4 regions of the Janthinobacterium sp. GW823-FHT03B06 genome follow, and region 4 is predicted to be linked to each of the others. Evidence: predicted binding sites of a transcription regulator. Region 4 holds the regulator's gene; each other region holds the start of a gene.

Region 1 (3,505 bases), on a different contig from region 4:
ACGGTTTCGGCCCGCACGATGAAATCTGCGACGGCGACAAATACTTCTGGGTGCAGGCGGAAAGCTTCGCCGCCGCCGCCGTGCTGGCCGCACGCACGGGCGACGACGCCTACTGGCAAAGCTACGACAAGATATGGGACTACAGCTGGAAGCATTTCGTCGACCACGAACACGGCGCCTGGTACCGCATCCTGACGCCGGAAAACCAGAAAATCAGCAACGAGAAAAGCCCGGCCGGCAAGACCGATTACCACACCATGGGCGCCTGCTATGAAGTGTTGAGCGTGATCGGCGGTGCCGTATGAGCGCCGCCTTCCCGCGCGAATTTCCACAATTCGTGTCGGCCGGCGAAGCGCTGACGGACATGCTGCGCACGGGGCCGGACGCCTGGAGCAGCCAGGTGGGCGGCTCGACCTGGAACGTGGCGCGCGTGATGGCGCGCCTGGGCGTGCCCAGCGCCTTTGCCGGCGCCGTCAGCCTCGACGTCTTCGGCGACGCGCTGGCGCAAGCGACCGACGCGGCAGGCCTGGACATGCGCTTCTTGCAGCGCCGCGCGAAATCGCCGCTGCTGGCCATCGTGCATGAACTGCATCCTCCCACGTATTACTTCATCGGCGACGACAGCGCCGACCTGCATTTCGACGCGGCGCAGCTGCCGGCCGGCTGGATGCAGGGCGCGCAATGGGTGCATTTCGGCGGCATCAGCCTGGCGCGCGAACCGCTGGCGGGCAAGCTGGTGGCGCTGGCGCAGGAGCTCAAGGCGGCTGGCGTGAAAATCAGCTATGACCCGAATTTCCGCATCATGATGGATGCGCGCTACGACGCCACCCTGCGCCGCATGACGGAGCTGGCCGACGTGATCAAGGTGTCGGACGAAGACCTGGCGGGCCTGTTCCGCCACGACGATATCGATGGCGCGTTTGCCGTGCTGCGCGGCTGGAATCCGCAGGCCACGTATTTGTATACGCGTGGCGCGCAAGGTGCGGCGCTGTACCGGGGCGAACAGACATGGCAGGCGGCCCCGCCCGCCATCGAGGTGGTCGACTCGGTGGGCGCGGGCGACGCCAGCATCGGCGGCTTGCTGTACAGCCTGATGTACCGGCCCTATGCGGACGGCGGCCAGCACTTGCGCTTTGCCGTCGCGGCCGGAGCAGGCGCCTGCCTGGCGGCCGGCGGCTCGCCGCCTTCGGTGGACCTGGTGGAATCGCTGGCGCAGCGCACGCAGCTGCGTTAAGTCGTATGGCGCGGTGCGCCGGCAGGCAGGCGCACCACGCATATTTTTTACGCAATGCAAAAATTTATCATGGTCAGCTTGATCTGCATCGAAACGCGTTGACCTTCCCGCCAGGCCTACCTTGACGTTGGCAATCCTCCTACATGCACGCCGCATGGCCCTGTCTAGAATGGGGACTTCATTGCACACCTGGAGAACACATCATGGCCACCCAATCCCATCAGGCAGCGTCCGTTTCCCAGCAAAATGCCGGTATGCAAGACATGGATGCGATCGAACTGCTGACGCAAGATCATCAGACGGTGAAGGACTTGTTCGAACAGTACGAGGGGCTCAGCGACAGGTCGCTCGCCAGCAAACGCAAGCTGGCGCTGAAAATCTGCGAGGAATTGAGCAAGCATGCGATGGCGGAAGAGGAAATCTTTTATCCGGCCGTGCGCGAGGCCAGCCGCCTGAACGAAGACTTGATCGACGAAGCCATCGTCGAGCACGCCTCGGCCAAGGAATTGATCGCGCAAATCGTCGCCATGGCGCCCGGCGAAGACTTGTACGACGCCAAGGTCAAGGTCTTGTCCAGGCAGATCGAGCAGCACGTACAGGAAGAGGAGGGCGAGATTTTTCCGCGCGCGCGCGAGGCGCAACTCGATCTGCTGGCCATGGGCGGCCAGATCGCGGCGCGCAAGGCGGAAATGCAAGTGCCCGGGATGCAGCCCTGAGCCTGCCTGGCCGCGTGTGACTAGCGCGCTGGCCCTGTCGACGCCCGTTACATCAAGGTAAGCGCCATCAGAGGATGCGTGGCGGGCGCCTGCTGGCGGCAGGCGGTTCACCGCCAGCGGTGCAAGTGGTGGAATCGTTGCTGGAGCGTACGATATGGCGATGATGTGGGGATGGCGTGTCTATTCAGCGGCGCCAGGGCGCCCTTTTTGCGAGAATAGGCGTAAGATTTGCTCTCTTGCCATGTCAAGAGCCTGTTCTGGAAGTGTATTCATCCGGGGATAGGTTCGAAGTCATGCGCTGACCAATATGCCGTGCTTCCCATTGCCATGCATGGCGCCACTTGGCCGGGTCCGTGTGCTTTACAGAGCACGGGCGCTGAGAAGGAAGTCCGCATGCATAAGATCTGGAAGTTTTTCAATCCCCGGAGCTTCAAATTCAAGATGACTGTGCTCGTGGGCGTACTGGTGCTGTGCGCAACGGGTTCTGTTGCGCTCACATCGCTGTCTGTCGCGCAAGGGCAGATGGTATCCGTCATCGGCAATCAGCAATATGCCTTGCTGACCAGTGCCGCGGCATATATCGACGAAGACTTGAATGCCAAGAAAGCGCTGCTCAAGGTGCTGGCGGAAGGGCTGCCTGCGGATGTGTATGAACATCCGCAGCGGATGCAGGCATTTATAGAAAATCATCCAACCCTGCGCGAGGAATTTTTTAATCTCGTCGCCTTTGATGCTACCGGGAAACTGATTGCCAGCATGAATGACCGGCGCGTGGCTGGCAAGCTCAATTTCGCTGCGCGCGAATATTTTATCGATACCGTGAAGCTCAGGGAAGGCGTGATATCGCGTCCATTCAAGAGCCAGCTGTCGGGCAAGCCCGTTGTGCTGGTAACCGAACCGATCTATGACAAAGCAGGAAAATTGCTGTATGTAATCGCTGGCGGTCTGAATTTGCAAAGCCCGACATTTTTTGGCCAGTGGGAGCAGCTCAAGCCGGGCAAGAGCGGTTATCTGTTCATGTTGACCGACGACGGCACGATACTCCACCATCCGGACCCGGCGCGCGTCCTGAAGCGGGTGCATGATGAAACGGGCGGCGCAACCCCTTCCACCTTGGCCGCATTGCGGGGATTCGACGGTTGGACGCAAGGTAAAACCAAGCTGGGCGTGCAGGCAATTATGACGTACAAGCATTTGCGCGCGGCAGATTGGATCATCGGCGCCGTCTATCCTGAAAGCGAGGCATTCACGCCGGTCACCGATATGTATGCCAAAGTCATCATTGCTTCGTCAGGCGTGGCCTTCCTGGCCAGTTGTGCCGGCTGGATCGCGGTGATGCTGCTCTTGCGTCCCTTGGGCGATCTGGGCCGGCATGTGGCGAGCATACGCTCAGGCAATGCCGATATTGCGGTGTTTGATATCGCCCGTAAAGACGAGTTTGGAAAGCTGAGCCGTGCATTCTATGCGCTGTCGCTGCAGAGGGAAGCGGCGGAAAACAACCTCGCCGCTCTGGCGCGTACTGACATGCTGACGGGCCTGCACAACAGGCGCATGT
Region 2 (3,505 bases), on a different contig from region 4:
CAGGGAGCCCGTCTGCTCGGCGGAGCCGAACAGGCCATTGCCCCTTTTCAGCAGTTCGCGCAAGTCCAGCTGCAAGCGGCAGCACATGGAGCGGATCATGTTCGGCTTGAGTTCCGAATTGATGAAGTTCTGGAAGTAGGGCAGGCCGTAGCGGGCCGTCATTTCGAACAGGCGTTCCGCGTTTTCGCTATGCCAGTCGAAATCCTCGGTGATGTTATAGGTGGGGATGGGGAAGGTGAAGACCCTGCCCTTGGCGTCGCCCGCCATCATGATCTCGATGTAGGCGCGGTTGATCATGTCCATCTCCGCCTGCAGCTCGCCATAGCTGAAGTCCATTTCCCGGCCGGCGATGACGGGAATCTGCTCGCGCAGGTCGTCCGGGCAGACCCAGTCGAAAGTGAGGTTGGTGAACGGCGTCTGCGTGCCCCAGCGCGATGGCACGTTGAGGTTGAAGATCAGCTCCTGCATGTACTGGCGCACGTCTTCATAGCGCAGGCTGTCCTTGCGGATGTAGGGCGCCATATAGGTATCGAAGGAGCTGAACGCCTGCGCGCCGGCCCACTCGTTTTGCAGGGTGCCGAGAAAATTGACGATCTGGCCGATGGCGCTCGACATGTGCTTGGGCGGGCCCGATTCGATCTTGCCCGGCACGCCGTTCAAGCCTTCATGCAGCAGGGTGCGCAGCGACCAGCCGGCGCAATAGCCGGCCAGCATGTCGAGGTCGTGGATGTGCAGCGCCGCTTCGCGGTGCGCCGCGCCCACTTCCGGCGGATACACCTGGTCCAGCCAGTAGTTGGCGATGACCTTGCCCGATACATTGAGTATCAGGCCGCCCAGCGAGTAACCCTGGTTGGCGTTGGCGTTGACACGCCAGTCGCGCCGGTCCAGGTATTCATTGATGGATGCGGCGACATCGACCTGGCCGCGTGTGGGGGAAACTGCATTTGTCGTCATGAAACCTCCAATAAACACAACATGCGGTGTTTTTATGGAGATTAATCACTAAATATAGTGGCGTCAAAGGGCGCGTGCAGTTGCGTGACGAATCCTTGATGCAGGTGAAAAATCCACGTCAGCCGCTTTTGTTCCAGCGCGTTTCGCGCAGGATCAGCCAGCTCGCGCAAAAGAACGCGGCGCCGCAGGCGGCCACGCTGGCGACGGAGGCGGGCAGCACGTGCATCCAGATTTCCAGCGGCGTGTAGGTGCTCCAGCTGGCCACGCGCGCGTCGAAGGTGACGTAGTTCGCCAGCAGCCAGTAGACGGCCAGCAGGCCCGTGCAGATGGCGGCCTGACGCAGCAGCGGCATCTTGCGGCGCGCGAACACGGCCAGCAGGAACAGCAGCAGCACGCCCGGATACGCGCCCAGCACTTCCGGCGACAGCACGGAGATGGTCCCTGCGTCATAGCCATCGGGCGGGCCGGCCCACTGCACCTGCAGCGCGGTGAGGAACAGGGTGAGCAGGAAAATCAGCAGCGGTTTGCGGGTCATGGCGGGCAATCGGATAGGGAAAAAGTGGGGCATTTTACAGCCAGGTCAAGCAAGTTGAACGCGCGCCAGCCATGCATGCATTCCTTCACCTGTGTCAAGGACTGGGCGGTATGGGCGGGGCTATAGTCTGCACCCTGAGCCGATACAGGACTGTGAATATCATGATGCTTGAATCAACTACCGCCACCCGCGTGGCCGGACCGCTGGAACTGGTCTGCCCCGCCGGCAGCCTGCCCGCCTTGAAAGCGGCCGTCGACAATGGCGCCGACACCGTGTACCTGGGTTTTCGCGATGCCACCAATGCACGCAATTTCGCCGGCCTCAATTTCGACGAAAAGGCCATCGCCGAGGGCGTGCGCTACGCCCACCAATATGGACGCAAGGTGCTGCTGGCGCTGAATACCTATCCGCAGCCGCACAACTGGGCCGTGTGGCGCAGCGCCATCGACCGCGCCGCGCAAGCCGGCATCGACGCCATGATCGTCGCCGATCCGGGCTTGATGGCGTATGCAAGCGAGCATCACCCGCAGCTGCGCCTGCACCTGTCCGTGCAAGGCTCGGCCACCAACTACGAAGCGATCAATTTTTACCAGGAACACTTCGGCATCGCCCGCGCCGTGCTGCCGCGCGTGCTGTCGATGGCGCAGGTCGAGCAACTGATCGCCAAGACGGACGTCGAGATCGAGGTCTTCGGCTTCGGCAGCCTGTGCGTGATGGTCGAAGGGCGCTGCGCGCTGTCGTCGTATGCGACGGGCGAGGCGCCGAACACGCACGGCGTGTGCTCGCCGGCGAAATCCGTGCGCTGGCTGGAAACGCCGAACGGCCTCGAATCGCGCCTGAACGGCGTGCTGATCGACCGCTACGCACCGGGCGAAAACGCCAGCTATCCGACCCTGTGCAAGGGGCGTTTCGAAGTCAACGACGAAGAGTATTACGCCATCGAGGAGCCGGCCAGCCTGAACACGCTGGCGCTGCTGCCGCAGCTGATCGCCATGGGCGTGCGCGCCGTGAAGATCGAAGGGCGCCAGCGCAGCCCCGCGTATGTGGCGCAGGTGACGCGCGTGTGGCGCGAAGCGATCGACGCCTGCCGCGAAGGCAATGCGCGCTACGCCGTCAAGCCGGGCTGGATGGCGGCCATGGACAAGCTGGCCGAAGGCCAGCAGCACACCTTGGGCGCGTATCACCGCTCCTGGAAATAGCAAAACCTGCTGCGCTTCTCGGCCCCGCCGCGAGCCGCTCGCTACGGTTTTGTCACTTAAAAAAATATTGGAAAAGGCATGCTAAAACTCTCTTTGGGTCCCTTGCTGTACTACTGGCCGCGCGCCACCGTCTTCGAGTTTTACCAGCAGATCGCCGGCACCGCCGTCGATATCGTGTACCTGGGCGAAACCGTCTGCTCGCGCCGGCATGAGCTGCGCCTGGCCGACTGGCTCGATATCGCCGACATGCTGGCCGCCGCCGGCAAGGAAGTGGTGCTGTCGACGCAGGCGCTGATCGAGGCGGGCGCCGAACTGGCGACCCTGCGCCGCATCACGGGCAATGGGCGCTACGGCGTCGAGGCCAACGACATGGGCGCCGTGCATTGCATGGAAAAGGGCGCATCCTTCGTCGCCGGCCCCCATTTGAACCTGTTCAATGGCCCCAGCCTGCAACTGATGGCGCGCCTCGGTGCGCGGCGCTGGGTGATGCCGCTGGAAATGGGACAGACGGCGCTGGCCGAGATGCAGCGCCAGAAACCGGAAGGGCTGGAGACGGAAGTGTTTGCCTACGGACGCATGCCGCTGGCGTTTTCCGCGCGCTGCTTCACGGCGCGCAACCGCAACCTGCCGAAGGACGACTGCGGCTACAGCTGCCTGGAAGAGCCGGACGGGCTGCTGCTGCGCACGCGCGACGAAGTGCCCTTCCTCGTACTCAATGGCACGCAGACGCAGTCGGCGCTCGTCTACAACCTGGTGCGCGAACTCGACGCCATGCGCGACATGGGCGTGTCGGTGGCGCGCATCAGTCCGCAAGCCA
Region 3 (3,505 bases), on a different contig from region 4:
ATTTCGTCAGTTCCAGCAGCTGGAAGTAGTGCCAGCTGTCGAAGAAGAACTGGCGCATCATGGTGTCGGCGTAATTGCCGTTCGGCTGTTCGACCAGCAGGCAGTTCTTGAAATCGTGGGCGTCGCGCAAGAAGGCGATGTCGTCCTCGTCGCGGCCCGCGTTTTCCAGTTCGGCCGCATAGCTGAACCACAAGCGCGTCTGGCCCAACAGATCGAGCGCCACGTTGGTCAGCGCCATGTCTTCTTCCAGCGCCGGTCCCTTGCCGCACAGCTGCGACAGCTGCTGGCTGAGGATCAGGGCGTTGTCGCCCAGGCGCAAAAGGTAGTTGACCTTGTCATCCATTGCAGGCGCTCCCATCACAGGTTCTTGACTTCTTCCGGCATCGGGAAGAAGGTGGGATGGCGGTATACCTTGCTGTTCGACGGTTCGAACAGGGCGCCCTTGTCGCCGGGGCTGCTGGCGACGATATCGGCCGCGCGCACCACCCAGATGCTCACGCCTTCATTGCGGCGCGTGTAGACGTCGCGCGCATGGTTGACCGCCATCGCGGCGTCGGAGGCGTGCAGGCTGCCCACATGCTTGTGCGCCAGGCCGTGCTGGCTGCGGATGAAAACTTCCCACAAAGGCCATTCTTTGCTCATGTTGCTATCCCCTATCTGTCTTATGTAATTACGCTGCTGCTTTGTTGGCGGCTTGCTTGTCGGCATAGGCGACCAAGGCACCGCGGAACCATGCACCGTCTTCATACGCTTTCACGCGCGTTTGCAAACGCTCGCGGTTGCACGGGCCATTGCCCTTCAGGACATTGTTGAACTCGGACCAGTCGATCTCGCCGAATTCATAATGGCCCGTTTCCGCGTTGAACTTCAGGTCGGGATCGGGCACGGTCAGGCCCAGGTATTCGATTTGCGGCACGGTCTGGTCGACCATGCGCTGGCGCAATTCATCGTTCGAGAACAGCTTGATGCGCCATTGCGCCGATTGGGCGCTGTTGACGGAGGCGGCGTCGGACGGGCCGAACATCATCAGCGACGGCCACCACCAGCGGTTCAAGGCATCTTGCGCCATGGCTTTCTGTTCGGGCGTACCCTTGCACAGCGACATCATGATGTCGTAGCCCTGGCGCGCATGGAACGATTCTTCCTTGCAGACGCGGATCATGGCGCGCGCATACGGACCATAGGAGCAGCGGCACAGGGGAATCTGGTTGATGATGGCGGAACCGTCGACCAGCCAGCCGATGGCGCCCATGTCGGCCCACGACAGGGTGGGATAGTTAAAGATGCTGGAATATTTGGCTTTGCCCGAGTGCAAGGCGGCCAGCAAATCGTCGCGCGAGACGCCCAGGGTTTCCGCGGCGCTGTACAGGTACAGGCCGTGGCCCGCTTCGTCCTGGATCTTCGCCAGCAGGATCGACTTGCGTTTCAGGGTCGGTGCGCGCGTGACCCAGTTACCTTCAGGCAATTGGCCGACGATTTCCGAGTGCGCGTGCTGCGAAATCTGGCGGATCAGCGTCTTGCGGTAGGCGTCCGGCATCCAGTCCTTGGCCTCGATCTTGATGCCTTCGTCGATGCGCGCCTGGAAAGCGCGCTCTTCCTGGCCCATGTCGTCGATGGAGCGGACGTTCTTGAGGCCGGTTTCAACCATTTGTGCGTACATGATGTGTCTCCCATGTCTTTGATTTTGCGCAGCAACGCGGTGCGATAAACAGATAATACGATACAAAAAACGATTTGCATACACTTGATGTGAATCATTTTAAAAAATCGTATCTTGTGCAGCTTTTTTGTGCGTATGATATTGCTTATGAGAAAACACCATGGGGCGCTACCCGCGCTTCCGGCAAATTATTGCCGCGCTACCCGCGCAGCCAAGTAAACTGCTGCTTTTATTGAACCGACCGCAACACGGCCAGACCGGAACCACATGAAGAACACCCGCTGCACGGCATGGATAGCCGATTTCCTGGAAAGCGACCCACCGCGCTCGAAGTCCCTGGTGATGACCATCTTCGGCGACGCCATCGTGCCGCGCGGCGGCGCCATCTGGCTGGGGAGCCTGATCGAACTGCTGGCGCCATTCGGCGTCAATGACCGGCTATTGCGCACCAGCGTGTTCCGCCTGGCGCAGGAAGGCTGGCTCAGCTCGCAGCGCGACGGCCGCCGCAGCGCCTATGCGATACGCCCGGAGGCGCTGGCCCGCTTCGAACGCGCCTACCGCCGCATCTACGCGCCGCTGGTCGTGCATTGGGATGGCAGCTGGACCCTGGTGATCGGTCCGGCCGGCAGCATCGGCGCCGCCGAACGGGGCGCGCTGCGCAAGGAATTATTGTGGGCGGGCTACGGCTTGATCTCTCCCGGCATCTTTGGCCATCCGGCCAGCAATGCGGAGGCGCTGGAAGATATCCTCGTGCGCAACGAGGTGCAGGGCAAGCTGTATGTCTGCCACACAACAGAGTTGCCGGGTGTCAGCACGCGGCCCCTGCGCGACATGGTGGGCGACTGCTGGGACTTGTCGGAAGTGATGGCCGGCTACGAAAAATTCATCGCCAGCTTCCAGCCGCTGCTGACCCTGCTGCAGGAAGAACCCGTGTTCGATGCGGAGCAGGCGTTCGTCATCCGCTCGCTGCTGACGCACGCCTACCGCCGCGTGCAGTTGCACGACCCGCAACTGCCCGTCGAGCTGCTGCCCGAACCGTGGCCTGGCACGCAAGCCTATGCGCTGGCGCGCGACCTGTACCGCATCACGTATGCACCTGCTGAGGAACACATCCTGGCCACCCTGCGTCGCGAGGATGAGCACGCGCCGGACGTGGAGCCGTGGTTTTACGAACGCTTCGGCGGACTGAACACCTGATAAAACGTCCATGGCGGCGTTGCAGGGCCTGGGCGTACGTTCGTACTGCCTGCGGCCCTGCGCCTTGCCCTGGCCATTTTTCAGGTGTTCAGGAATAAGAACACCTATCAAAACCTACTGCGCGTCGGTATTTGCGGCCTGCGATGCTCACTGTACCTTCGTACAGTTGCGCTTCTCAACCACAACTCCCTTCCGCTCGCTACGGTTTTGTTAGGTGTTGTAAGTCACCGCCTGCTCACTGTTTTGCCACCACCTGCTTGGCCCCCGCCAGCAAATCCTGCCCCAGCTTTTCCAGCGCATTGGCCTGCACCAGCATGGTGTCGAGGATGGCCACATTGAAGGTGAATTCGGCCGGCGTCGTATAGCCAGGGAAACGTATGATGCGCAGCAATTCCTGCAAGGTCGTGCCCTTGCCCAGGTGCGCAAGCGCGTCGCTGAGGGCGCTGATTTTCTTTTCCAGTTCGCGTATGTGGTTGCTATGGTCGTCCATGATGATCTCCCCATGTCGGAGCTTCCACGTTAGCAAAGCATGTCCGTCATCGTTTGCGCCAGCACAAAGGCCACCGCAAAACAGGTATCATCGCGCCATTGCACACGATGCAAAACCCATACGTTTTTATCAGGAACACTCATGACCATTAAAATCAG
Region 4 (3,505 bases):
GGTTGGCCGCCTCGGCCCGGTCGCGCTCCTGTTCCAGCTCCGCCGCGCGCGATTCGAGCTCCTGCTGCAAGCGGTCGCGCTCGCTCATCAGGCCGTTGAATGCTTCCGTCAGCTCGCCGATCTCGTCGCGCTGCTGCACGGGCACGGGAGTGAAACGGCTGCCGCTGGTGCGCAGCGCCTGCAGGGTGTCGCGCAGGCGCACCAGGGGCGAGAGCAGGCGCACGGTGACCCAGCCCAGCACGGCTGCGGCCAGCAGCGAGGCGAGGATGCTCCACAGCACCAACCGGTACAGCACGCCGTCGAACGGTTCGAAGGCGTCGTCGAGGGGCAGCGAGGCGGCCAGCAGCCAATTTACGGATTTCAGGCGCTTGAAGCTGTTGACGGCCGTGATGCCGCGGCTGTTGGTGCTGACCATGGTGCCTTCGCCATCGTCCTTCAGCAGCCGGGTGGTCGTCAGGTTGGCGTTCGGCAGGCGCGGCTGCAGCAAACGGCTGGTGTCGGGATGCAGCACATAGCGCGGCACGGCGCCGCGCGTGAGGACGAAGTAATAGCCGCTCTTGCCGATCTTTTCCGAGCGCAACCTCCCCAGCAGGTTATCCTTGTACAGGCGCAGCACGCCGATCACCACGCCGGCCACCTGGCCATCGGCGCCCAGCACGGGCGCGACCATCTGCACGATGGGCATGCCGCTCGATTTGCCCAGCATCGGCTCGGTGATCATGGGCTGGCGCGTGCGCAGCACGGTCTGGAAATACTCGCGCTCGGCGACGTTGATGCCGGCGCGCCCCGCCACTTCCGGCATGTCGGCCACGACGGCGCCGTGCGCGTCGAGCACCAGCACGTCGTCGAACAGCACCAGCATCGAGCGGCGCGAATAGTATTCGCGCAATTGGGCGGGCTGGGTGATCAGTTCTGGCGGCTGCTGCCGGGCCGTCAGGGTGACGATCTGCAGCAGCATGCCCAGCTTGTCGTCGAGCTCGGCGGCGGTGCGGCTGATCAGGGACGACTGCTGGCTCAACAGTACCTTGGTGAAATCGTCGCGCATGTGCTGCACCTGGATCATGGTGACCAGCGCGATCATGGCGATCGAGGTCAGGCTGGTGGCCAGCGCGACTTTTGCTTTGATGCCGAGAGGCTTCATGATTTCCTTTTCAGTACCGGGCGGCACAGGCGGCAGATAATGCTGTCAGGAATTTTCCTATCAATACCCCAGCTTGGCAAGCGCCGCCACGCAAATTGCCCTCTCCGCATGGGCTTTTGACGATGTTGCCATATAATTAAAGTCGGAACGTCGTTTATTCAGCGAAATTGCGGTGAAATTGGCACACGGCAACCCTGTATGCAGTAAACTTGTTGTTGCATTTTCTAAAAGGTACCGACATGACTGAAGCGCTACTCACTCCAACCTCGCCCACAGTGACCGTGGAAGCGTTGCGTGCGCGATGCTCGACCTGCAGCATGCATCAATTGTGTCTGCCGATGGGCCTCGACGTGGGCGACATGGACAGACTGGACCAGATCATCGGCCGCCGCCGCAAGATCGTGCGCGGCGCTTCGCTGTTCCGCATCGGCGACTCGTTCCAGAACCTGTATGCGATCCGTCTGGGCCACTTCAAGACCTACCAGATCAATCCGGGCGGCGAAGAGCAGGTGACGGGTTTCCAGATGGCGGGCGAACTGCTGGGCATGGACGCCATCAGCGCCGACCGCCACCACTGTAATGCGGTGGCGCTGGAAGACAGCGAAGTGTGTGAAATCCCGTTTTCCAGCCTGGAACAATTGCTGGGTAATATGCCGACCCTGCTGCGCCATTTCCACCGCATGATGAGCCAGGAAATCACGCGCGAGCAAAGTGTCATGCTGTTGCTGGGCAACATGCAGGCGACGCAGCGTTTTGCCGCCTTTATCGTCAACCTGGCGTCGCGCTATGAAGCGCGCGGCTATTCGGCCAGCAAATTTCAGTTGCGCATGTCGCGCGAGGAAATCGGCAACTACCTGGGCCTGACCATCGAAAGCGTCAGCCGTTTATTGTCGAAATTCAAGAAGGAAGGCTGGCTGCGCGTCTCCAACCGCGAGATCGAGATCTTGCAGCCGGCCAAGCTGAAAGCCATTACGGCCGGTACCGACGTCTGCAAGTAACAGCACCGTCAAAACCTACTGCGCGTCGTGCTTTGCGGCCTGCGATGCTCGCTGTGCTATAGCACAGCTGTGCTTCTCAGCCACAAATCACTGCCGCTCGCTACGGTTTTTTCCCGGCGCTGTACGTTATAGCTCTTCATCCGCGTGCAGCGCGATGCTGCGTTGCACGGGCCAGGTCCAGATGCCGGACAGGCGCCACTCGCGTTTGTCGTTTTCCACCAGCACTTGCCAGCGGCTGCGCTCGAGCATCGGCAGCGCCACGGAAAAATTGCCGGCCGCATCGGGCTGCACCAGCAGCTTGATATCCTTTTCCGGCAGGGTCGCATGCGCCAGGTGCAGCTGCAAAGGCCCCTGGTACGCCTTGCCGAAGCTGTGCACGGAGCCGCTCAGGCGCGCTGCAGCGACGTCATACGACAGGGTCGTATCCATGGCCAGGTCGCTGGCGATCGTGTCGCGCTTCAAATCCTGGTTGATCGCCTTGCCCTGCTTGTAATAGTCGCCCACCACCAGCGCATCGGGCTGCGTAAACGCGATATAGCCCATGAAGCTGCCGACGACCACGGACAGGCCGGGACCGATCATCAGCAGCCATGGCCAGCGGTGTTTGTACCACGGGGCAACGGGAGGTTGCAGTTTCAGACTGTCGGACATTGTGTTCTCCTTGGGGGCGGACCCTTTGGGTCCGCCCCCAGCTTTTGCTTCCGGGTTGAAAATCAAGTGACCCTAACGCATGATTGATGATACCCCTACGGCGAAATAACGGGGTCGGACCCGGAGGGGCCGACCCCAAATCAACATCACCGCGGCACGATGAACACCGCGCTTTCGCGCACATGCAGCGACGGGTCGTCCAGCGAGTGCAATTCGATCGCAATCTTGTTCGAGCCCTTCTCGCCGACGCCGTGCGGCACGCGCAGGCGGATCGGCCAGCCCAGCGTTTCCGTCGGCTGCAAGGTCACTTCGTCGCGCGTCAGCAAGGTCAGACCCGGCAAGCCGGATGCGCTGATTTTGAAATGCTGGCTTTGCTCGGACGTGTTCATGATCTGCAGGCGGTAGACGTTTTCGATCATGCCGTCTTCCACTTCGCGTCCCATCGAACCGCGGTCGCGGATCACGTCCATCTTCAGGGGCGTGCGCAGGGCCAGCGACGTACACACGGCGATGATGATCAGGGCCAGGATGGACGTGTAGATCAGCACGCGCGGGCGCATGGCGCGCTGGCGGATCTGCTTCGAATTGAAGTTGTTTTCCATCGCATGGTCGGTGCTGTAGCGTATCAGGCCACGCGGCCGCTCGACCTTGTCCATCACCGTATTGCAGGCATCGACGCAGGCGGCGCAGCCGATGCATTCATACTGCAGACCGT

The links. Region 4 encodes FNR, which switches genes on or off when oxygen is low (the NO sensors DNR and NnrR bind a similar motif). Its sites were predicted from a motif close to TTGATNNNNATCAA; they were not measured.
Region 1: AC1RBA_RS26000 (hemerythrin domain-containing protein) is a predicted target of FNR. The motif match lies at 1,313-1,326, and genes of this name have one in related genera.
Region 2: ubiU (ubiquinone anaerobic biosynthesis protein UbiU) is a predicted target of FNR. The motif match lies at 1,574-1,587, and genes of this name have one in related genera.
Region 3: paaA (1,2-phenylacetyl-CoA epoxidase subunit PaaA) is a predicted target of FNR. The motif match lies at 1,745-1,758, and genes of this name have one in related genera.

Annotation. Positions count from the first base shown of each region.
Region 1 is NZ_JBXAJE010000011.1:69,639-73,143, reverse strand. It holds gene AC1RBA_RS26010 (AGE family epimerase/isomerase) at 1-305, shown strand, start outside; gene AC1RBA_RS26005 (carbohydrate kinase family protein) at 302-1,234, shown strand; gene AC1RBA_RS26000 (hemerythrin domain-containing protein) at 1,498-1,950, shown strand; gene AC1RBA_RS25995 (diguanylate cyclase domain-containing protein) at 2,344-3,505, shown strand, end outside.
Region 2 is NZ_JBXAJE010000010.1:42,406-45,910, forward strand. It holds gene AC1RBA_RS25105 (ribonucleoside triphosphate reductase) at 1-954, opposite strand, end outside; gene AC1RBA_RS25110 (hypothetical protein) at 1,073-1,489, opposite strand; gene ubiU (ubiquinone anaerobic biosynthesis protein UbiU) at 1,651-2,688, shown strand; gene ubiV (ubiquinone anaerobic biosynthesis protein UbiV) at 2,767-3,505, shown strand, end outside.
Region 3 is NZ_JBXAJE010000006.1:354,494-357,998, reverse strand. It holds gene paaC (1,2-phenylacetyl-CoA epoxidase subunit PaaC) at 1-343, opposite strand, end outside; gene paaB (1,2-phenylacetyl-CoA epoxidase subunit PaaB) at 358-642, opposite strand; gene paaA (1,2-phenylacetyl-CoA epoxidase subunit PaaA) at 671-1,660, opposite strand; gene paaX (phenylacetic acid degradation operon negative regulatory protein PaaX) at 1,928-2,857, shown strand; gene AC1RBA_RS20995 (hypothetical protein) at 3,093-3,347, opposite strand; gene AC1RBA_RS20990 (M14 family metallopeptidase) at 3,489-3,505, shown strand, end outside.
Region 4 is NZ_JBXAJE010000003.1:723,923-727,427, forward strand. It holds gene AC1RBA_RS14325 (response regulator) at 1-1,141, opposite strand, end outside; gene fnr (fumarate/nitrate reduction transcriptional regulator Fnr) at 1,381-2,139, shown strand; gene AC1RBA_RS14335 (FixH family protein) at 2,266-2,790, opposite strand; gene ccoG (cytochrome c oxidase accessory protein CcoG) at 2,937-3,505, opposite strand, start outside.